Regions from separate parts of the Streptomyces sp. NPDC031225 genome, predicted to be linked through region 4. Evidence: riboswitches for the same ligand, from Rfam matches in the RefSeq annotation. Region 4 holds a riboswitch; each other region holds the start of a gene.
What was found. A riboswitch is a leader RNA that binds a small molecule or an ion and turns the genes downstream of it on or off. The one in region 4 is predicted to bind cyclic di-AMP.

Region 1 (5,115 bases), on a different contig from region 4:
AGCCCGCTGCTCGACGCCAGGGCCCGCACCGCGCCGACCAGACCCCGGTCGGTGAGGATCGGCGGATGGATGCCGCGCACCACCTGCCGCAGCTCAGTCAGCGCCTGTTCGGCCTGGTCCTGGGCGTCGTCCAGCAGTTTGCGGGCCGCGTCGGGGTCCCGGTCGTAGGCCCGCTTGGCGAGTCCGATGCGCATCGACAGCGCCACCAGGTTGGCCTGGGCGCCGTCGTGCAGGTCCCGCTCGATGCGGCGCAGTTCGGCCTCGTGGGCGGCGATCGCGTCGGCCCGGGTCTCCTTCAGCTCCTCGACCCGCCGGGCCAGCCTGGCCTTCGGGGAGGGCATGAGCAGCAGGGTCGACCAGCGTGCCTCGGTGTCCGCGAGCCGCACGATCAGCGGGAGGACGACCGGGCTGCGGCGCAGCGCCCCGGCCCACACGCCGTCGACCACGAGGCCGACGGGCCACAGCGGGAGGGCGAGGGCGAGGAGGGCGCCGTAGAGGTAGTAGCAGACCATCCAGCGGACGTCGGTGAGCGTGCCGGGGTCCTTCACGGAGATCCGCAGCCGCTCGCGCAGTGTGCCGGTGATCGGCGTGTACGCCTCGGGGATGTCCTTGCCTGTCCACAGGGCGGTCAGGTTGCGCTTGGCGCCCGCGATCCGCCGGATCAGCAGCACCGCCTCGGGCAGCAGCCAGCAGCCGACGACCGCGACCGTGCCGATGCCGGCGATGAGCAGCACGGTGATGAAGATGTAGATGCCGAAGCACATCGCCGCGGCGACGACGAGATGCACGGTCGCCATCCCCGCACGCTGCACTGTCCTCCACATGCGACTCACGCTAGATGATCCGCTCCCGGTCGCACGGTGTAGCCCGCTACACCATCTGCCGGTCCCGCGTGCATGCAGGCCGTCGCGTCGGTGCGGCCCGTCGGTCACGCGTGCACGCGTACGCGCAGGTCGGCGCGCCGGACCTCCAGCACCCGCCGGTACGGCAGCACCCGCCACGCCCCGTCCGGCTGCGGCACCCCGCTCGACGCCACGATCACGCGCTCGCCGTCGGCCCGGTACCGCAACCGGAAGAAGTCGGGGCCGCGCCGCAGGCTGACCTCGGACTCCGGGTCCTCGTCGGCGTACGCGTACAGCGCATCCCCGGTCAGCAGCAGGCAGTTGAGGCTCGCGAAGGCCGCGCGGGACCGTATGTCGTCGGCGGCCCGGGCGAGGGCGTCGACCGGGCCCCTCGCCCGCAACAGGGTCAGCACGCGCAGGAAGAACCGCTCGGAGTCGGTGCTCCCGGCCGCTCCCGCGAGCAGTGCGGGGTCGATGAGCCCGTCGAGCGCGTCGTACGGGGAGAAGAAGCCGTTGTGCGCGAAGGCGAGGCCGTCGGCGGTGAACGGGTGGGTGTTGCCCGGCACGACGGGCAGTCCGGGGCTCGCCATCCGCAGGTGCAGTACGGCGGCGTCGGTGGGCGTCCCGGCCAGGGCCCGGTCCCACAGCTCGTCGCCGACGGCCCGCCCGGTCCCCTTGACGACCCGCGGTCCGGCGCCGTCCTGGCCCGGCAGGGTCGCGACCCCCCACCCGTCACCGTGCTCCCGGCTCAACTCCGTGAAGGGGGCGGCGAGGTCGCCCAGGGCGGTGCTGAGGGGGAGCGGGGCGCGGGTGACCACACCGAGGAGGCGGCACATGGGCGCGACGGTACTAAGACGGGCTGTCCCCACCGTGGTCGCGGACCCAGTTCCGGTGGGCGTTCGAGCCCTCGCGCCCCGGAGAGAGCTTCAGCATGACCCCGTCGTCGATCTGCTCCAGGACCGTCACCACATAGGGGGACCCGGCGTGCACGGCGAGCCGGACGCTGCCGTTGGCGAACTCGGTCACCCGGAGCGTCCGGCCGCCGGAGAGCGGGATGTCCCGCTTGCCGATCTCCGTCGGGTGCTCCTCGGCTGCGGTCATGGGCTCCTCCTCGTTTCCCGTGAGGGGCGCCACGGTACGCCCGGTCCACCCGGCCGTTCGGCCCAACCGGACCTGCGTCGCACCCCCCGGCGTCCGACCCTGGCCCCATGGCCCCACGACGCGCCCCCGCCCTGCTGCTCGCGCCCCTGCTCGCCGCCCTGCTCGTCTCCTGCGGCACCGCCGGCACCCACACCCGCACGATGGCCCGCGCCCTGCCCCCGGACGCGGGCTTCACCCACCCCGGTGTGCTCGTCAGCGAGGCGCAGCTGGACGCCGTACGGGAGAGGGTCACGGCGGGGAAGCAGCCGTGGCTGTCGGCGTATCTGGCCATGCGGGACAGCAAGTACGGGTCGTACAAGTACCGGCCCGAGCCGTACGCGAGTGTGGACTGCCCCGGCGGTGACCACGCCGACCGGCCCGCGCACGGGTGCGTGGAGGAGCGGCAGGACGCCATCGCCGCCTACACGCAGGCCCTGCTGTTCAGCGTCACCGGCAAGCAGCAGCACGCCGTGAAGGCCAGGGAGATCATGGACGCCTGGTCGGCGACGATGAGGCGGCACACGGAGGAGGACTCCGGGCTGCAGACCGGCTGGGCCGGCTCCACCTGGGCCCGGGCCGCCGAGATCATCCGGTACGCCGACAGGGCGGGGTGGCCCGCCGACCGCGTCCGGCGGTTCGAGCACATGCTGCGGACCGCCTACCTGCCGACCGTCACCCAGAAGGTCCCCGACTACAACGGCAACTGGGACCTGGTGATGACCGACGCCGCCATCGGCATGGCCGTCTTCCTGAACGACCACAAGGCCTTCGACCACGCCCTGGAGCGGTTCCGCGAGCGCGTACCGGCGTACTTCTATCTGGAGAAGGACGGCAAGGTCCCGCTCACCCCGCGGGGTTCCACCGTCAACACCCCGCAGAAGCTGACCGCTTACTGGTTCAAGCAGACGACCTTCAAGGACGGGATCTCGCAGGAGACCTGCCGCAACTTCAAGCACGTCGGGTACTCCCTCGCCGCCACCGCGCACGTCGCCGAGACCGCCTGGCACCAGGGCGTCGACCTGTACGGCGAGGTCGAGGACCGGCTCAGGGCCGCGCTCGCCCTCCACGCCCGCTACCAGGCCGGCGAGGCCGCGCCCGCCTGGCTGTGCGGCGGGAAGGTGGACCGGACCATGGGCCCGGACCTGGAGGTCGCCCTCAACCACCTGGAGAACCGGCTCGGCGTCCCCGTCCCGGCCGCGCACAGGCTCGCGGTGAAGACCCGGCCCGCCGGCACCGACGCTCTCTTCGTCTCCTGGGAGACCCTCACCCACGCCGGGAACCCCGGCCGCTGAGACACCTCTGGCGCGAAGCACCCCGCGGATGGCGTACAGTAGTGAACACAACGGCGCGGGGTGGAGCAGCTCGGTAGCTCGCTGGGCTCATAACCCAGAGGTCGCAGGTTCAAATCCTGTCCCCGCTACTGAAGACTCAGGGCCGGATTCCAGTTCACTGGAATCCGGCCCTGAGTGTTTTCCCGGCCCACCCCGTCTCGCCGAGTGCCTGTGCAGCGGCCCGTGCGACTGACGTGGTGTAACTCGTTGTGAGCAGTCGAGCGCCCTCCGCGCCGAACTGACATGCCGTCACTACCTGTGAGTTGTCTGAGGCGAGGTCAACTCGCCCGTTTTTCGCCGGTCATGGGCCGTAAGTCCTGCGGGATTTCGTTAATGATCAAGGGGAACGGCTTGGAATCGGGCCCCCGGGTCTATTAACGTTCGATAACGCAGCGCGGTCGTCCCAGCCGTCACAAGAGACGGCTCCGTGCTCACGCGCCGAATTCCGCTAGGAAACCGGGGAACCACCAACTTGGGGTGAATCGCTCGTATTTCGCCGTGGCAGCACGGCGGTTTACGCGCGTAGGAGACCTTCCTGCTCCGAACCCGTCAGCTAACCCGGTAGGCGAGAAGGAAGGAAAGGAGCACGCCCACGTGGCGTCCAACCCGCCTGCCCCCGAGGCGCCTTACGTCCCGAGCGACACCCTCGTATACGGCGGCTACCGTGCCGACGACGAGGCGCTGCTCGGTGAGTGGAACCCGACCGCGGAGTCCCTCGCTCCGGTACGCGGCCGGCATCGCGTCGCCAAGCAGCGCGGCGGCGGGTTCGCCCGCAGCTCCACGGTTCTGGGCGTCGGCGTCATAGCCGCCGTCAGCGCCGGCGGAATGGCCAGCGCCAACACCGGCAAGCCGCCGGTCTCCATCTCCATGCCCGACCTGCCCTCCGTGGGCTCGCTCATCTCGGACGGCTCCGGCTCCTCCGCGGACGACACGAGCGCCTTCAGCAGTGTCGTCACCGCCTCCGTGGCGACCACCAAGGGCACCTCGACCTCGGACGCCGGTGAGGTGCTGCGCTCGCGCATCCTGGCCCAGGCCGAGACGCAGCAGGACCAGATCGACGTCAAGGCCGCCAAGGCCGTCGCGGACGCCGCCCAGAAGGAAGCGGACGCGGTCGCCGCCAAGGCGGAGAAGGAGGCCCAGGCGAAGGCCACCGCCGCCAAGAAGAAGGCGGAGGAAGAGGCCGCGAAGAAGGCCGAGACCGCGCGTCTGGCCGAGCTCGCCAAGCAGTTCACGCTGCCGACCTCCTCGTACACCATTACCGGGACCTTCGGTCAGGCCGGTTCCCTGTGGTCCTCCGGTTACCACACGGGCCTCGACTTCGCCGCGCCCACGGGCACGCTGATCAAGGCGATCCACAGCGGCACCGTCACGGAGGCCGGCTGGGCCGGCTCCTACGGCTACCGCACGATCCTCACCCTCGACGACGGCACCGAGCTCTGGTTCTGCCACCAGTCCTCGATCAGCGTCAGCGTCGGCCAGAAGGTCGGCACCGGTGACGTCATCGGCCGCGTGGGCGCCACCGGCAACGTGACCGGCGCGCACCTGCACCTGGAGGTCCACCCCGGCGGTGCGGCCACCGGGATCGACCCGATGTCGTGGCTGCGGAGCAAGGGGCTCAACCCCTGAGGTTTACGGCGATTTTGCGGCCGTAGCGGAAGAACAGGGTCCGGTGCTTGCGTTGATGAGGGACATGACTTCTCTTCGCAAGCTCGGCTCCTCCGACCTCGAGGTCTTCCCGCTCTCCCTCGGCGGCAACGTGTTCGGCTGGACCGCCGACGAGGCCGCGTCCTTCGCCGTCCTCG
Region 2 (5,115 bases), on a different contig from region 4:
GGCGCCGACGACGTGGTCGTCACGGTCACGCTGTCCAAGTCGCTCGGCAGCCAGGGCGGTGCCGTGCTCGGCCCCGCACGGGTCATCGAACATCTGGTCAACGCGGCACGGACGTTCATCTTCGACACCGGACTGGCGCCCGCGGCGGCGGGAGCCGCCCTCGCGGCCCTGCGGCTGCTCGGCCGTGAGCCCGAGCGGGCCGCACGCGCGCGTGAGGTGGCCACCGCACTGCACGCACGCCTGACCGCCGCGGGTCTGGAAGCGGTACGTCCGGACGCCGCGGTGGTCTCGGTGCGCGCGCCTTCTCCGGAGGAGGCCGTTCAGTGGGCGGCCGACTGCCGTGCCGCCGGGCTCTTCGTGGGCTGCTTCCGGCCCCCTTCCGTGCCCGACGGCATCTCACGGCTCAGGCTGACCGCCCGCGCGGACCTCTCCGAGGCGCAGATCGAACGCGCTGTGCGTGTGATCGGCGGAACACGACCATGAGTCGGCGTGACACGGCCGTGCGCCGGACGGACTGAAACGGTCAGAACGCGGCCGTGAAACCCGCCCAGCTCTCGGGGGAGAAGAGCAGCGCGGGTCCGTCCGGGTTCTTGGAGTCCCGCACGGCGAGCAGCCCGGCCCATGGCCCGGACGACGGCTTCGCGGTCTCGACACAGTTGTTCGCTCCGGTGCTGTAGCTGCTGCGCAGCCACCGCACTTCGGGCAGTTCCGTACTGGCAGATACGTACCGAGGCAGTGCTGACATTGGTGCCTCCTTACGCGCCGTCACCTATCCCGGCGATGTAATCCAACGAGTCCTCGGGCGAAAGGGCGTGGAACTGAAGGGTGTTGAAGGCCTCGGTGTAGGCCTGGAGGTCTTCTTTCCGCTCGAGGTAGAGGCTACTCGTCAAGTGGTCGAGAACAACCACATCCAGATCAGATGTGCGCGAAAATGAGAAGATTACGAAAGGCCCGGTGATACCCACATGCGCCCCGGCCGTGAACGGCAGTACCTGTAGTCGCACTTGAGGCAGCTGGGCCGCCTCCACAAGTCTCTTCAGCTGCCGGGCCATCACCTCGGGGCCGCCCACCTCCCGCCGCAGCACGGCCTCGTCCAGGACGGCACTGAGCTCCAGGGGTGGCTCACCGCGCAGCACGTCCTGCCGGGCCAGCCGGACCTCGACCAGCGCGTCGAGACGCTCGTCGTCGAGGCCGCCGACCGAGGCCCAGGTCACCGCGCGGGCGTACTCGGGCGTCTGGAGCAGTCCGGGCACGACCGAGGTCTCCAGGGTGCGCATCGCGCTCGCCTGGGACTCCAGACTGATGAAGTCCCGGTAGGTCGGCGGCAGGACACCTCGGTACGCATGCCACCAGTGGTGCCGGCCGCCGCCCTCGTCGGAGCCCGCCAGCACCAGGAGCAGCTCCCGCAGATCCGTGTCCAGCACGCCGTAGGCATCCAGGAGTAACCGCACATCGGCCGGTTTCACCCCGCTGGCGCCGGTCTCGATCCGGCTCACCTTCGACTGGTGCCAGCCCACGAGCCGGGCCGCCTCACCGCTGGTGAGCGCCGCGTTCGTGCGTAACGCACGCAGTTCGGCACCCAGTTTCCGGCGGCGCACCGCAGGACCGTGCTGCATGGCGCTGCTCCTTACTCCCTACGAGCCGCCCAAATACGGTCTCGCGTCGCAGAGTTCACCGCTTCGAGCGACAGATATATGCATATCTTGGTGGATCAGCACCCGTCGGCGCCTCGGTAATGGCACTCTGACGATGAACCACCAGTCCGGGACCGTACTCGAACCATCCGCACTGTGTCGGACTCCGGTCCTGTGGGAAAGGGACGACGTCGCCATGGCAGACCACCTGGAAGCATCCGTCACTCTGCCGAGCGAACCCGCTTCGGTCTCCGCGGCCCGCACCTATGTCCTGAGCACACTCGCGGAGTGGGGGCTGCCACCGGTCACCGACGTCGCCGAGACCGTCCGGCTCATCGTCTCCGAACTCGCCACCAACGCCGTACAGCACACCTTCGGTCAGTCACCCACCTTCACGGTGGACATCGAGCTGGACCGTGACGAACACCTGCGTATCGGGGTCACCGACAGCCACCCCCGCTTCCCCAAGCGTCTTCCGGCAGCGGTCCAGCAGGATAACGGACGGGGGATGGTGATCATCCGCTGGCTCGCCGCAGAGTACGGCGGCAAGCTCAGAGTCAGGCCCACCCGGGAGGGCGGAAAAACCGTCTCGATCGAACTCCCGTGGACGGTGCCGGCGCAGCCGGTCACGGCGGCCGGGCAGCAGGAGCCGTAAGCCACGGCCACGTCTCTGCCCCGTAGGCCCGGTGGGCGACCGAGGGCGTACGGCGCGGCGCGTACCCTCCGGCGACTGCGTCCTCCCCGCGGCGGCCGCCGTCAGCGCCACCGTTGCCGGCACCGGCGTGTGTCCCGGGGTGCCATCCGCACCGACGGTATGTCCCCTGCCCGAGTCGGGCGGTCCGGCACCCTGCTGAGCAGAGGGTCACCGCAGGCGCGCCGACGGTTCCCGGGGTGCCGCTCCCGGCCGGGCCGTGGCTCGCGGCCTGAGCCGCACGCGGTCCGGCGGCCGAGGAACCGCGTGCGGGGTGTCCGTCCCGTGATCCGCGGCGCGCCCCGCCCGCCACACCAGTCGGGGGAGCAGCCACCACAGGCCCGGACACACCAGCAGGGTCGCCGTACCCGCGGCCACACCGCCGGCCCGGCCGGTCGTCACGTCCACGACGAGCAGCACCGACCCGGTGAACGCCGGCACCAGAACGCCCATGCCGACCGTGGCGAGCCGGGAGGAGACCTGCACGATGCGGGCCCTGGCGCCCCGTTGGAAGAGCGAGCGGTGCAGGGCGGCCGGCGCGGTGAAGAGGGCCGCGGCGAGCACCGCGAGCAGCAGGGTGACGACGTAGGTGGCGCGCTGGAAGGCGTCCAGCGACGGGAAGCGCTGGGTGAGGGCCAGGGTCAGCAGGAAGGCGAAGAGGATCTGCACCCCGGTCTGGGTGACGCGCAGTTCCTGGAGCAGCTCGCCGAAGTTGCGGTCGGCGCGCTCCAGCGGGGTCTCGTTGCGGGCGGTGCACGGGCGGTGGCCGGCCATGGCAGTGCGGGTGTCCACCTGGGCCTGTGCCACGCGTCCCGGGAGACCCGAGGGGATGACGTCCGGTCAGGGCGCCGTCACCCCCTCGGGGGTGCTACTTGACCCGGCCGTACCAGACGCTCTTCGTCCAGATCTTCTGCAGCCTCACCACGTCCCCGGTCTTGGGGGCGTGCCAGATCTTCCCCTTCCCGGCGTAGAGACCGACGTGGTAGACGTTCGAACCCGAGTGGAAGAACACCAGGTCACCGGCTTTGCGGCTGCCCGCGGAGATGTGCCGGGTCTTGTTGTACTGCTGGGCCGCCGTGCGCGGGAGCTTCTTGCCCGCCTTCTTGAACGAGTACAGCGTGAGCCCTGAGCAGTCGAAGCGGGACGGCCCCGTGGCGCCGTACCTGTACGGCGAGCCCTTCTTGGAGGCCGCGACCTTGAGTGCCTTCGTCGCCGGCGTGGCGGCCGCGGCGTCGGCGGCGACGCCCGGGATCACGACAGAGCCGCCCACAGCGGCGAGTGTCAGTGCCGAAGCCGTACCGGCTCGGACCATCAGCGACGGAACACGATTGAGCGCAGACATGCGCAACCCTTCGTCAGCCGCCTGTGAAGGATGACCTGTCGGATTCGGGCTGACAAAGTTGCCCGGCCGCTGACGCGGCTTCACCCCAAGGGCTGCTCGGCCCGGTCATGGCGTGACCGTTCCGGCGACCCGTCGTGCTTGGGTCCTCCACTCCTGCCGATGCACCTCTGTCGACCGGTCATCCGGGCGGCGGCAGGACTCGGCGTCCGCCCGGATCGCCCCGCCGCTGCGGCGGGGGCTTGTCGTCAGACAGGGATCTTGGCGCAAAGAAGTGCGAAAAACCCAACAGAACCGGGGGTTTGTGGCGTTACTCACCACTCACTCGTTCTGGTGGACATGTGAGCGATCGAAGGATGTCGAGGGGCCCAAGGACCCCCGGACCAGCACAGGAAGTCCTCATTCCGCTCAGGGGCTACACATGTTGCGCGACCTTTCCGGTCGTGAAAAAGGAGCCGCTCCTCCTCCAATAGGGGGTACGCCGTCTGGTCCGTTTCAACCGCGCTCCGGACGTCCCGTCAGAACCCCGGGGCGCCCGGGCCGCTGCGGACGCGTCAGCTGTCGGGGCCGGGCGGGACGGTGACCCGCGCCGATCGCCGCTCGCCGTCCAGGACTCGCAGGGCCCGCGCCAGCGTCGCGGCGTGCATCTCGTGCTCGCCCCGGCGGTGCATCAGCGCGAGCGCGTCGCGCAACTCCGTCGCCCTGCTCACCAGCGCCTGCGCCGCGCGCAGTCCGCCGTAGGTGTCCTCGTGCCGTGCGGGATTGATCCGGCCCAGCAGGTCGACCACGTCGAGATAACGGTCGATCAGCTCGCCCTCGGCGCGCGTGAGGGCGGGCAGCGGTGGAAGATCCGGCAGCATCCGCGGCTCACCTCGCGCCCGGCGTGGTGCGGGACGCCTTGCGGCTCGGGACGATCGCGTCCGCGAGGCCGTGGTCCAGCGCGCCCTGCGCGTCCAGGATCTTGTCCCGCTCGATGTCCGCGCTCACCTGCTCGGCGCTGCGCCCGGTGTGCCGGACCAGCATCTCCTCCAGGCGGTCCCGCACACGGAGCAGTTCGTCGGCCTGGATGGCAAGGTCACTGGCCTGTCCGTGCACCGGTTCGTTCAGCGCCGGCTGGTGGATGACCACCCGCGCGCCCGGCAGCACGGAACGCTTGCCCGGGGTGCCCGCCGCCAGCAGCACCGCCGCGAAGGAGCCGGCCTGTCCGAGGCACGTCGTCTCCACGTCGCAGCTGACGTACTGCATCGTGTCGTAGATCGCCGACATCGCGCTGAACGAGCCGCCGGGGGAGTTGATGTACAGCGCGATGTCCCGGTCCGGGTCCTGGTACTCGAGGTACATGAACTGCGCCATCAGATCGTTCGCCGAGGTGTCGTCGATCCGCGTCCCGAGGAAGACGATCCGCTCCTCCAGGAGCTTCGAGTACGGATCCGTCGTCTTGTGCCCGGAAC
Region 3 (5,115 bases), on a different contig from region 4:
GCGGCCGTGAGGCCGTCTTCAAGATGATCCTGGCCGGCGTCCTGGTGCCGTCCATCGTGCTCGCCGTACCGCAGTACCTGCTGCTGTCGAAGCTGGGCCTGGCCGACTCGTACTGGTCGATGCTGCTGCCGTCGATCCTCTCGCCGTACGGCGTCTACCTGGTCCGCATCTACGCGGCCGCCTCGGTGCCCACCGAGCTGATGGAGGCGGCCCGCATGGACGGCGCGAGCGAGTGGAGGATCTTCTCGCGGATCGCCGTACCGATGATGATGCCGGGCCTGATCACGGTGTTCCTCTTCCAGTTCGTCGGCATCTGGAACAACTTCCTGCTGCCGTACGTGATGCTGGCCGACGACGAGAAGTTCCCGATCACTCTCGGCCTCTACACGCTGCTCGCCCAGGGCGCCTCGCAGCCCGCCCTGTACACCCTGGTCATCACCGGGTGCCTGCTGGCGATCCTGCCGCTGATCGGGCTCTTCCTGGTGATCCAGCGGTTCTGGTCCCTGGACCTGCTGAGCGGCTCGGTCAAGGCCTGAACAACCCTTCTCTTGCTAACGAGGACCATGACCACCAGTGCGAACGGCCGCCGCAGGCCTCCCACCATCCACGACGTGGCCCGGGAGGCCGGCGTGTCGCGGGGCACCGTCTCCCGCTTCCTGAACGGCGGCCACTACGTCTCGCCGGCCGCCCGGCGGGCCGTGGAGGCCGCCATCAGGAAGACCGGGTACGTGGTCAACCGGCATGCGCGCAGCCTGAGTACGGGCCGGTCGGACTCGGTGGCGTTCCTGCTGACGGAACCGCAGGAGAAGTTCTTCGAGGACCCCAACTTCAACGTCCTGCTGCGCGGTTGCACCGAACGGCTCGCCCAGTTCGACATCCCGCTGCTGCTGATGCTGGCCGAGAGCGACGACGACCGGCGCCGGCTGACCCGGTACATCACGTCGGGCCACGTCGACGGCGTCCTGCTGCTCTCCAACCACAGCGGTGACCCGGTCGCCGCCGAACTGCACCAGGCCGGGATCCCGTTGGTGGTCTGCGGCAAGCCGATAGGGCTCGGCTCCAAGGTGAGTTACGTGGCCGCCGCCGACCGCGACGGCGCGCAGGAGATGGTCCGCCATCTGATCGAGGGCGGCCGGCGCCGCGTCGGCATGGTCACCGGGCCCCTGGACATGCCGGGCGGGCCCGACCGGCTGGCCGGCTACCGGGACGTGCTCGCCGAGGCTGGCCTGCCCTACGACCCGGCGCTCGTCGTCGAGGGCGACTTCCGGCGCAGCGGCGGCGAGCGGGCGGCCCGGCGCCTGCTGGCCCAAGCACCCGACATGGACGCCGTGTTCGTCGCGTCCGACCTCATGGCCCTGGGGGTCGTGGGCGTCCTTCAGCAGTCCGGGCGCTCGGTCCCCGGTGACATCGCTGTCGGCGGCTTCGACGACTCCCCGGCGGCCACCGCCATCGCCCCCGCCCTCACCACCATGCGCCAGCCCTTCGACCGCATCAGCGCCGAGATGGTCCGCATGCTCCTCGCCCAGATCGCCGGCGAGGACACGGCCGGGGTGATCCTCCCGACGGAACTCGTGATCCGGGACTCGGCGTAACCGGAACCGGAACACACGTCAACGGATGTGAAAGCAGCAGCCGTCCGGTTCGCGTCGAGTCGCAGGGGCCAACCATCCGTATTCTCTGATCATGGCCGCCTCCCCCGCATATTCACTCGTCGCCACCGACCTGGACGGCACGCTGCTCCGCGCCGACGACACCCTCTCGGACCGGTCGTTGGCCGCGCTCGCGCGGGTGGCGGCGGGCGGGGCCCGGCATCTCGTCGTGACGGGACGGCCGGCGCCCAGAGTGCGGCCGCTCCTCGACGACCTGGGCAGTACGGGGCTCGCGGTGTGCGGGCAGGGCGCGCAGGTGTACGACGCCGGCGCGGACCGTCTGCTGTGGTCGGTGACCCTGGAGCGGGAGCTGGCCGAGACCGCCCTCGGGAAGATCGAGGCCGAGGTCGGGCAGGTGTACGCGGCCGTGGACCAGGACGGCGTGGACGGGCTGACGCTCATCGAGCCCGGGTATCTGATGCCCCACCCCACGCTGCCCGCGGTGCGGGTCGATCGGCGCGACGACCTGTGGTGCGAGCCGATCAGCAAGGTGCTGCTGCGCCACCCCTACCTGTCCGACGACGAGTTGGCGGTGACGGCGCGCTCGGTGGTGGGCTCGCTGGCCACGGTCACCATGTCGGGGCCCGGGACCGTCGAACTCCAGCCATGCGGCATCACCAAGGCGACCGGTCTCGCGCTGGCCGCCGAACACCTGGGCCTGGGGCCCGAGGTGACGATCGCCTTCGGGGACATGCCCAACGACATCCCCATGTTCGACTGGGCGGCCCACGGCGTCGCGATGGCCAACGCCCACCCCGAACTCAAGGCCGTGGCCGACGAGGTGACCTCGTCGAACGAGGACGACGGCGTCGCCGTCGTCCTCGAAAGACTGTTCAGTGAGGCGTAGTTCCTAGTACGCGCCCCACACGTTGTCGATCGACCCGTACCGCTGGGCCGCGTAGTTGCAGGCCGCGGTGATGTTCGCGACCGGGTCGTACGGGTCCCACAGCGTGTTGGACACGTGGTACGCGTTGAAGGTCGGGTCGATCACCTGGAGCAGGCCCTTGGACGGGGTGCCGGCGGCCGCGTTGGAGTCCCAGTTGTTGATGGCCCAGGGGTTGCCGGAGGACTCGCGGATGACGTTGCGGTAGATGCCGTTGTAGGAGCCGGGGATCCCGTGCTCCGCCATGACGGCGAGGGAGGCCCGGATCCAGCCGTCGAGGTTGTTGGCGTACCCGAGTGTGGTCGCGGTCTGCACGGTCGGGGTGGCCGCGGACGCGCTGGTCGCGCCGACGAGGGGGAGTGCCAGTACGGCGGCTCCCGTGCCGAGTACGGCGAGCTTGCGGACGAGACGGCTCTTGCGGGGGGTGCGGTGCTGAGCGGCAGCAGGCATGGTGAAGTCCTCTCCTTCGCCTGCGAGGTGAGCTGTCGGGTTCGGGCGGGGAGTTGCCCGGCCACGCCCGCAAAAGGCATGACTTCACCCCGAGCCGTGCCGGTATGTCCGAAGACATCCCGATCCGGCGACTTACCTGGGTCCCCCGCTCCTGCCGCGGTTCTCGGTGGATGTACGGGCGGTGGCAGGATTCGGCGTCCGCCCGACAGGCCGGGAACGTATGCGAGAGCACATGTCCGGAACAAGTGGCGAATTCACATGGCGTGCCTATTGACCTTGGTACGGGGCATTTGAGGTGCTTGATCCTTTGCGACAGCAAGCCTCAACTGGTGCACTGGAAAAGGCGGATCGGTGCATTCCGGATACCTGACGGTCCGCCGGATCGAGTGAGCCAAGTCACGCCCGTGCGCAAGAGGGGTGAAACGGTCAAGTGGGCTCAACTCGTAGTCAACCGCCCGCTCCTGAGGTCCACCTCCGTGACGTCCGGTGGACCCGGGGCGGTGTCGCAGGAAGCTCGCGCGCTCACGCGTGGGTGGAGTCGCGCAGGGCACGTGTTGAACGAGGAGCGCTCACGGACCTGCGGGCAGTGGTCGGCGGACGGCAGGGGGCTGGCGGGTCGGATCGGGACACCAACGATTAATTCCCTACAAATCGATAGATATCTATTCTTTTCGCATGATCAAAAACATACCGGCCGTGATCCGATACCGCCCGGCATGGACAGGGCGGGCGCTATCGGTGATCCAAAGGTGACCGGATACGCTGACTTGAGTGATGGCAGCGACCTATCGACATTCCGTGTAACCGCCAATCGACACCAGCAGACAGGAGACCCCTCGTGACCGTCGTCGGGCCGTTCGGGCTGAGCGTGCGGGACCAGGCTCTGGAAGCCGATGTCCAGGCCGGCATGACGGCTGTCGAGGAGGGACTGCTCGAGGCCACCAAGAGCGAGGTCCCCTTCATCACGGAGGCCGCCCAGCATCTGGTGCGCGCCGGTGGAAAGCGCTTCCGCCCGCTCCTCGTGATGCTCGCCGCCCAGTTCGGGGATCCCTATGCGCCGGGCGTCGTGCCGTCGGCCGTCGTGGTGGAACTGACCCACCTCGCGACGCTCTACCACGACGACGTCATGGACGAGGCCGCCGTACGCCGCGGTGTCGAAAGCGCCAACACCCGCTGGGGCAACTCGGTGGCCGTACTGACCGGCGACTTCCTGTTCGCCCGGGCCTCGCACATCCTGGCCGACCTCGGGCCCGATGCGGTCCGGGTGCAGGCGGAGGCGTTCGAGCGCCTGGTCACCGGCCAGATCCTGGAGACGGCCGGGCCGCAGGACGGGCGGGACCCGGTCGAGCACTACCTCGACGTGCTCGGCGGCAAGACCGGCTCGCTGGTCGCGGTGGCGTGCCGCTTCGGCGCGATGATGTCCGGCGCCGACGAGACGGTCGTGGACGTCCTGACCCAGTACGGCGAGCGCCTCGGCGTCGCCTTCCAGCTCGCGGACGACGTCCTGGACATCGCCTCCGACTCCCACGAGTCCGGCAAGACCCCGGGCACCGACCTGCGTGAGGGCATCCCCACGATGCCGGTGCTGCGGCTGCGCGAGCGGGCCGCCCGGCTCGGCCTGGCCGACGACATCGCCCTGTGCGAGCTGCTCGACTCCGACCTCACGGACGACGCCCGGCACGCCGAGGCGCTGGCCGCGCTGCGTGCCCACCCCGCGCTGGAACAGGCCCGCCGCGACACCGTGCGCTACGCGAAGGACGCGCGCGCGGCGCTGGCCCCGCTGCGGGAGTGCGACGCGAGGGCGGCACTGATGGAGCTGTGCGACGCGGTGGTCCACCGCGCGGGCTGACCGCACCCGTCCGGCGTGACGCAGGGCACGTGTGGGATCTGCGGGTGCGGACCCGGCCCGGGGGCTGCGGGTACGCCCGCTCCCGGCCGACGTCGCGGCCGTGGCCGGTACACCCGCGGCGTCCCGGCTGCCGTCGACGGCGTCATCTTGGTCGGCTCCGGCGACCCGGCACGATCGTCGGCTGCCGTGCCGTGCCGTGCCGTGGCACGCCGTCCGGTGAGCGCCGTACCGACTGCCTGGTCCCGCGCGGCTGACGGTCTCGACGGTCTCCTGGAGCGGCATCC
Region 4 (5,115 bases):
CGCCGAGAACGGCCGTACGTGGATTCTTTCCGGGCCGGCCAGCAGTTACGCCCTGCACCTCACCGCCGAGGACGAGCTGCTGCACCTGCACTGGGGTCCGAGGATCGCGCTCGCCGACGCCGAGGCCCTCGCCGTTCGGCCCCTGCCGGAGTACTGGCCCTTCGAGTCGCCGCTGGACGGACGCGAGGAGTACCCGGTCGAAGGCGGCCCCCGTTTCACCCGCCCCGCCCTGTCCGTGCGCACGGACGAGCGGCGCGGCACCGAGTGGAGCTTCGAGGCGTACGACACAGAGGGCGACGAACTGCGGCTGCGGTTCCGGGACGCCGGGCTGACCGTGACCCTGCACTACCGGATGCGCCACGACGTCCTGGAGCGCTGGGTGACCCTGGTCAACCAGGGCCCGGCACCGGTCGAGCTGCTGCGCGCCGACTCCGCCACCTGGACCCTGCCCGACCGCGAGGACGGCTGGCGGCTCTCCCAGCTGCACGGCCGCTGGGCCGCCGAGTCCCAGCTCACCCAGACCCCCCTCACCTACGGCGAGAAGGTCATCGGCAGCCGCCGCGGCCACACCGGGCACCAGCACCTGCCGTGGGTCGCCCTCGACACCGACGCGACCGAGGAACGCGGAGAGGTCTACGGCTGTGCCCTCGGCTGGTCCGGGTCCTGGCGTATCGCGGTGGCCCAACTCGCCGACACGCGCGTGCAGATCACCGGCGGCGCCGGCTACGACGACTCGGGACTGCTGAGCCTGGCGGCCGGGGAGTCCTTCACCACCCCCGTCTTCGCCGGCCTCTGGAGCGACGGCGGCTTCGGCGGCGCGAGCCGGGCCTGGCACGCCTACCAGCGGGCGTACGTCATCCCGGACGCGGACCAGGACCGGCCGGTCCTGTTCAACTCGTGGGAGGCCACGAACTTCGACATCTCCGAGGAGCAGCAGGGCACCCTCGCCAGGCGGGCCGCGGCGATCGGCGTCGAGCTGTTCGTGGTCGACGACGGCTGGTTCGGCGCCCGCACCAGTGACCGGGCCGGGCTCGGCGACTGGGCGCCCAACCCCGACCGCTTCCCCGCCGGCCTCAAGCCGCTCGGCGACTACGTGCGGGCGCTCGGCATGCAGTTCGGCATCTGGGTCGAGCCGGAGATGGTCAACCCGGACAGCGAGCTGTACCGCGCCCATCCGGACTGGGTGCAGTACCAGACGGGGCGAAAGCAGACGGAGTTCCGTAATCAGCTCGTACTGAACCTCGCGCGTGAGGACGTCCAGGAGTACCTGTGGGAGCAGCTGGACACACTGCTCTCCTCGGCCCCGGTCGACTATGTGAAGTGGGACTTCAACCGCTGCTTCACCGACGCGGGCTGGCCGGGCGACCCGTACCCGCAGCGTCTGTGGGTCGACCATGTGCGCGGCTTCTACGCACTGTTGGACCGGCTGCGGGAGGCTCACCCCGGGGTTGCCTTCGAGTCCTGCTCGGGTGGCGGCGGCCGGATCGACCTCGGGGTGCTGAGCCGCACCGACCAGGTGTGGACCTCCGACAACACCGACCCGCTCGACCGGCTCGTCATCCAGCACGGGTTCAGTCAGATCCACCCCGCGCGGGTGATGGCCGCCTGGGTCACGGACAGCCCCAACACCCAGCTCAACGGCCGGGTGAGCTCTCTTCGGTTCCGGTTCGTGAGCGCGATGGCCGGGGTGCTCGGCGTCGGCGGAGACCTTGAGGAGTGGACCGAGGAGGAGCTCGCCGAGGCCCGGCGGTGGGTGGATCTCTACAAGGAGATCCGGCCCGTGGTGCAGCGCGGCGACCTCTACCGGCTGCGGCCTCCGCGGGGCGGAGCGAGTGCCGTGCAGTACGTCCTCGGGGACGAGGCCGTCGTCCTCGCCTGGCTCCAGGCGCAGCAGTACGGCGAGCCCGTACCGGCGTTGCGGCTGCGCGGACTCGACCCGGCGGCATCGTATGAATGCCCTGAAACGGGCGAAGTGCACCGAGGGGCCGTATTGCTGCATCACGGACTTTCCACCGGTTTGCGTGGTGACCTCGATGCGACGGTTATCCGACTCCGCCGCATCTAGGGCTTCTGTCCGAATTGATGGATTCCTTCCAACTCCTTCCGGGGTGTGAGTTCCTGTGAATTCATGACGTGAGGAGCGTCATATCCGTGACGGTGTGTCGCTCGTCATGTTCACGTAATTCTTATGGTTTTCAAGGGGATTCGGGCCGGGTATCGGGCTTCCGATTCACGCAGGGTGACTGCTTATTCCCGTAAGCGATCAACAGAAACGCATTCACAGGGAACCACTCACTTGTCCCTTTGCGTCCTGCTCGCTTACGTTCACCTCCGATCCGGTCGGACGCCTAATCCTGCCGCCGAACGGATTCCGCACACACTCACCCGTACACGGCAGGAGCGGGGGACCCACAGGCAGTACCGCCTGTTCCGGTCTCCGGAACAGGCTTGGGGTCAAGTCGCGCCTCGGCGCGGCCGGACATCTCCAGTCCGCACCCGACAGCTCACCTCGCAGGCGCCGGAGAGGAATTCACCATGCCCGCGAAGGGTAAGCACCGCCGTCCGAAGCCCCAGCGCTTCACCCGCTCGATAGCCGTCGCCGGAACCGGGGGTGCCGCACTCGCCCTCCCGCTCATGGGGGCCACCGGTGCCCACGCCGCCACCTCGCAGTCGGTGTCGGAAAAGGCCGTTCAGTCGCTTCCGGTGACGCAGAAGGCCGTTGAGAAGACCGCCGAAAAGGCGGCCGCGAAGAAGAAGGCCGCGACCGTGCGCACCTATTCGGTGCGGACCGGTGACTATCTCTCGAAGATCGCCGACGAGCAGAACGTCACCGGCGGCTGGAAGAAGCTATACGCCGACAACCGCCAGGCGGTCGGCGACGACCCCTCGCTCATCCACCCCGGTCTCAAGCTCTCGATCGGCAAGAGGAGCGTGACGAGCACGGCGAAGACCGGCTCCTCCGCCTCCTCTTCCTCGGCCTCCTCGAAGGCCGAGAAGTCCGCGTCGAAGTCGTCGAACGCGACGGCCGCCACCCAGAGCTCCGACACCACCGGCTCCAGCGGCTACACCCTGCCGGTGACGGGTGCCACCATCGGTACCGGTTACCGCGTGGCGGGCGCCATGTGGTCCAGCGGTTACCACACCGGCGTCGACTTCGTCGTCCCGACCGGAACCTCGCTGAAGGCCGTGGCCGCGGGCACGGTCGTCTCCGCCGGCTGGGGCGGCGCCTACGGCAACCAGGTCGTCATCAAGCTGAACGACGGTTACTACGCCCAGTACGCCCACCTGTCCCAGCTCTCCGTCTCGGCCGGCCAGACCGTGACCGAGGGTCAGCAGATCGGCCTCTCCGGCGCGACCGGCAACGTCACCGGCCCGCACCTGCACTTCGAGATCCGCACCACGCCGGACTACGGCTCGGACGTGGACCCGGTCTCCTACCTCCGCTCGAAGGGCGTCGCCGTCGGCTGACGCCCCCCTGTGCCACCGAAGGCCGGACCCCGATCCCCGGGTCCGGCCTTCGGTGTTCCCTGCTGAGTGTCCTTGCGCGTTCATGATCACTTCATTGCGGTCGTGTGGCAGACGTGCTCGGAGCGTCGACAGGTGAGGGAGGGTGGGGACAGAGTGAACTCCGTAGCTGTGCAAGCGCTTTCTAAGGCCTTCGGAGGTCACAGTGTCCGGCGTCGACCGACGCACCGTGTTCAAGGGCGCCGCAGCTGCGGCAGCCCTCACCCAGTTCTCCTGGGCCGTGTCCCACGCCGCCACAGCGGCGGACGGCGACGCCACCGAACTCCACTGGCTGGAGGGTTCGGCCCCCGACGTCCACGCCGGTGCCACCTGGGGCGTGCCCTGGGCGCGTGGCACCCACCGCCCGGAGCAGCCGTTCCGGCTCGCGACCTCCGGCGGCGACGAGGTCCCGGTCCAGAGCTGGGTCACCGGCTACTGGCCAGACGGTTCGGTGAAGTGGACCGCGCACGCGATAGCGCCCGACGCGCCGAAGGCCGACCGTTACGTACTGAGCGCGGGCAGCCCGGCCGCCCCCGGGCACCGCGTCGAGGTGGGCCGGAGAGGCGGCCGTATCGAGGTGTCGACCGGCGTGATCACCGCCGTCTTCGAGACCAAGGGCTCCGACACCGTCGTGCGCAGCATCAGGCGCGGTACGACCGAGATCGCCAGGGACGGGCGGCTGGTCGCCCTGCGGCAGAAGTCCGTGCGTGAGGGCACGGACCTCGACGGTTTCGCGGGCCGGATCGAGAAGATCGCAGTCGAGCAGGAGGGGCCCGTCCGTGCCGTGATCCGGGTCGAGGGCCGGCACCGGCACGGCGGCCGGGCCTGGCTGCCCTTCGTGCTGCGGTTCGCGTTCTCCGCCGGCGCGGAATCCTTCCGCCTGGTGCACACCTTCGTCTGGGACGGCGAGCAGCGGCCCGGGTCCGACCAGGGGGACTTCCTGCGCGGGCTCGGTGTCCGCTTCACCGTGCCGCTGAGCGACCAGCCGTACGACCGCCATGTGCGGTTCGCCGACTCGGGCGGCGGACTGTTCAGCGAGGCCGTCCAGGGCGTCACCGGGCTGCGCCGCGACCCGGGCGCCGCGGTGCGGGCCGCGCAGATCGCGGGCGAGAGACTGCCGGACACCGCCACCTGGGACACCCGGGTGGCGAGCCGGCTGGCGTACATCCCGCGGTGGGGCGACTACACGCTGACCCAGCCGACCGCCGACGGCTACCACGTGCGCAAGCGGACGAAGGCCGGGTACGGCTGGATCACGGCCGCGGCCGGACAGCGCGCGGGCGGCTTCGGATACGTCGGCGGCGCGAGCGGCGGACTCTCCTTCGGCCTCAGGGACTTCTGGCAGCGCCACCCCACCCAGCTGGACGTCCGCGGTGCGGCCTCCGACGCCGCCGAGGTCACCCTCTGGCTCTACTCGCCCGAGGCCCAGCCCCTCGACCTGCGCTTCTACCACGACGGCCTCGGTCAGGACACCTACGAGGAGCAGTCCGACGGCGGTCTGGAGATCACGTACGAGGACTACGAGCCCGGTTTCGGCACCCCGTACGGCATCGCCCGGACCAGTGAACTGACCTTCTGGGCCCTGGAGAAGACCCCCTCCGCCGCCGCTCT

Region 1: it holds a riboswitch for cyclic di-AMP, as region 4 does, so the genes downstream of both, ACZ48Z_RS36460 (M23 family metallopeptidase) here and ACZ48Z_RS11355 (M23 family metallopeptidase) in region 4, are expected to answer to the same signal.
Region 2: it holds a riboswitch for cyclic di-AMP, as region 4 does, so the genes downstream of both, ACZ48Z_RS27575 (C40 family peptidase) here and ACZ48Z_RS11355 (M23 family metallopeptidase) in region 4, are expected to answer to the same signal.
Region 3: it holds a riboswitch for cyclic di-AMP, as region 4 does, so the genes downstream of both, ACZ48Z_RS04675 (transglycosylase SLT domain-containing protein) here and ACZ48Z_RS11355 (M23 family metallopeptidase) in region 4, are expected to answer to the same signal.

Annotation. Positions count from the first base shown of each region.
Region 1 is NZ_JBVIHJ010000028.1:21,795-26,909, reverse strand. Features, by position in the region: gene ACZ48Z_RS36485 (sensor histidine kinase) at 1-824, opposite strand, end outside; gene ACZ48Z_RS36480 (class II glutamine amidotransferase) at 929-1,678, opposite strand; gene ACZ48Z_RS36475 (hypothetical protein) at 1,692-1,943, opposite strand; gene ACZ48Z_RS36470 (alginate lyase family protein) at 2,051-3,274, shown strand; tRNA gene ACZ48Z_RS36465 (tRNA-Met) at 3,329-3,402, shown strand; cyclic di-AMP (ydaO/yuaA leader) riboswitch at 3,740-3,896, shown strand; gene ACZ48Z_RS36460 (M23 family metallopeptidase) at 3,908-4,939, shown strand; gene ACZ48Z_RS36455 (aldo/keto reductase) at 5,004-5,115, shown strand, end outside.
Region 2 is NZ_JBVIHJ010000017.1:120,087-125,201, forward strand. Features, by position in the region: gene ACZ48Z_RS27550 (8-amino-7-oxononanoate synthase) at 1-483, shown strand, start outside; gene ACZ48Z_RS27555 (DUF397 domain-containing protein) at 524-745, opposite strand; gene ACZ48Z_RS27560 (helix-turn-helix domain-containing protein) at 756-1,616, opposite strand; gene ACZ48Z_RS27565 (ATP-binding protein) at 1,831-2,289, shown strand; gene ACZ48Z_RS27570 (DUF6328 family protein) at 2,497-3,099, opposite strand; gene ACZ48Z_RS27575 (C40 family peptidase) at 3,194-3,667, opposite strand; cyclic di-AMP (ydaO/yuaA leader) riboswitch at 3,671-3,841, opposite strand; gene ACZ48Z_RS27580 (hypothetical protein) at 4,219-4,524, opposite strand; gene ACZ48Z_RS27585 (ATP-dependent Clp protease proteolytic subunit) at 4,532-5,115, opposite strand, start outside.
Region 3 is NZ_JBVIHJ010000002.1:390,111-395,225, reverse strand. Features, by position in the region: gene ACZ48Z_RS04690 (carbohydrate ABC transporter permease) at 1-536, shown strand, start outside; gene ACZ48Z_RS04685 (LacI family DNA-binding transcriptional regulator) at 564-1,592, shown strand; gene ACZ48Z_RS04680 (HAD family hydrolase) at 1,684-2,496, shown strand; gene ACZ48Z_RS04675 (transglycosylase SLT domain-containing protein) at 2,500-2,982, opposite strand; cyclic di-AMP (ydaO/yuaA leader) riboswitch at 2,985-3,161, opposite strand; gene ACZ48Z_RS04670 (polyprenyl synthetase family protein) at 3,821-4,831, shown strand.
Region 4 is NZ_JBVIHJ010000005.1:372,072-377,186, reverse strand. Features, by position in the region: gene ACZ48Z_RS11360 (alpha-galactosidase) at 1-2,065, shown strand, start outside; cyclic di-AMP (ydaO/yuaA leader) riboswitch at 2,369-2,533, shown strand; gene ACZ48Z_RS11355 (M23 family metallopeptidase) at 2,536-3,468, shown strand; gene ACZ48Z_RS11350 (exo-rhamnogalacturonan lyase family protein) at 3,671-5,115, shown strand, end outside.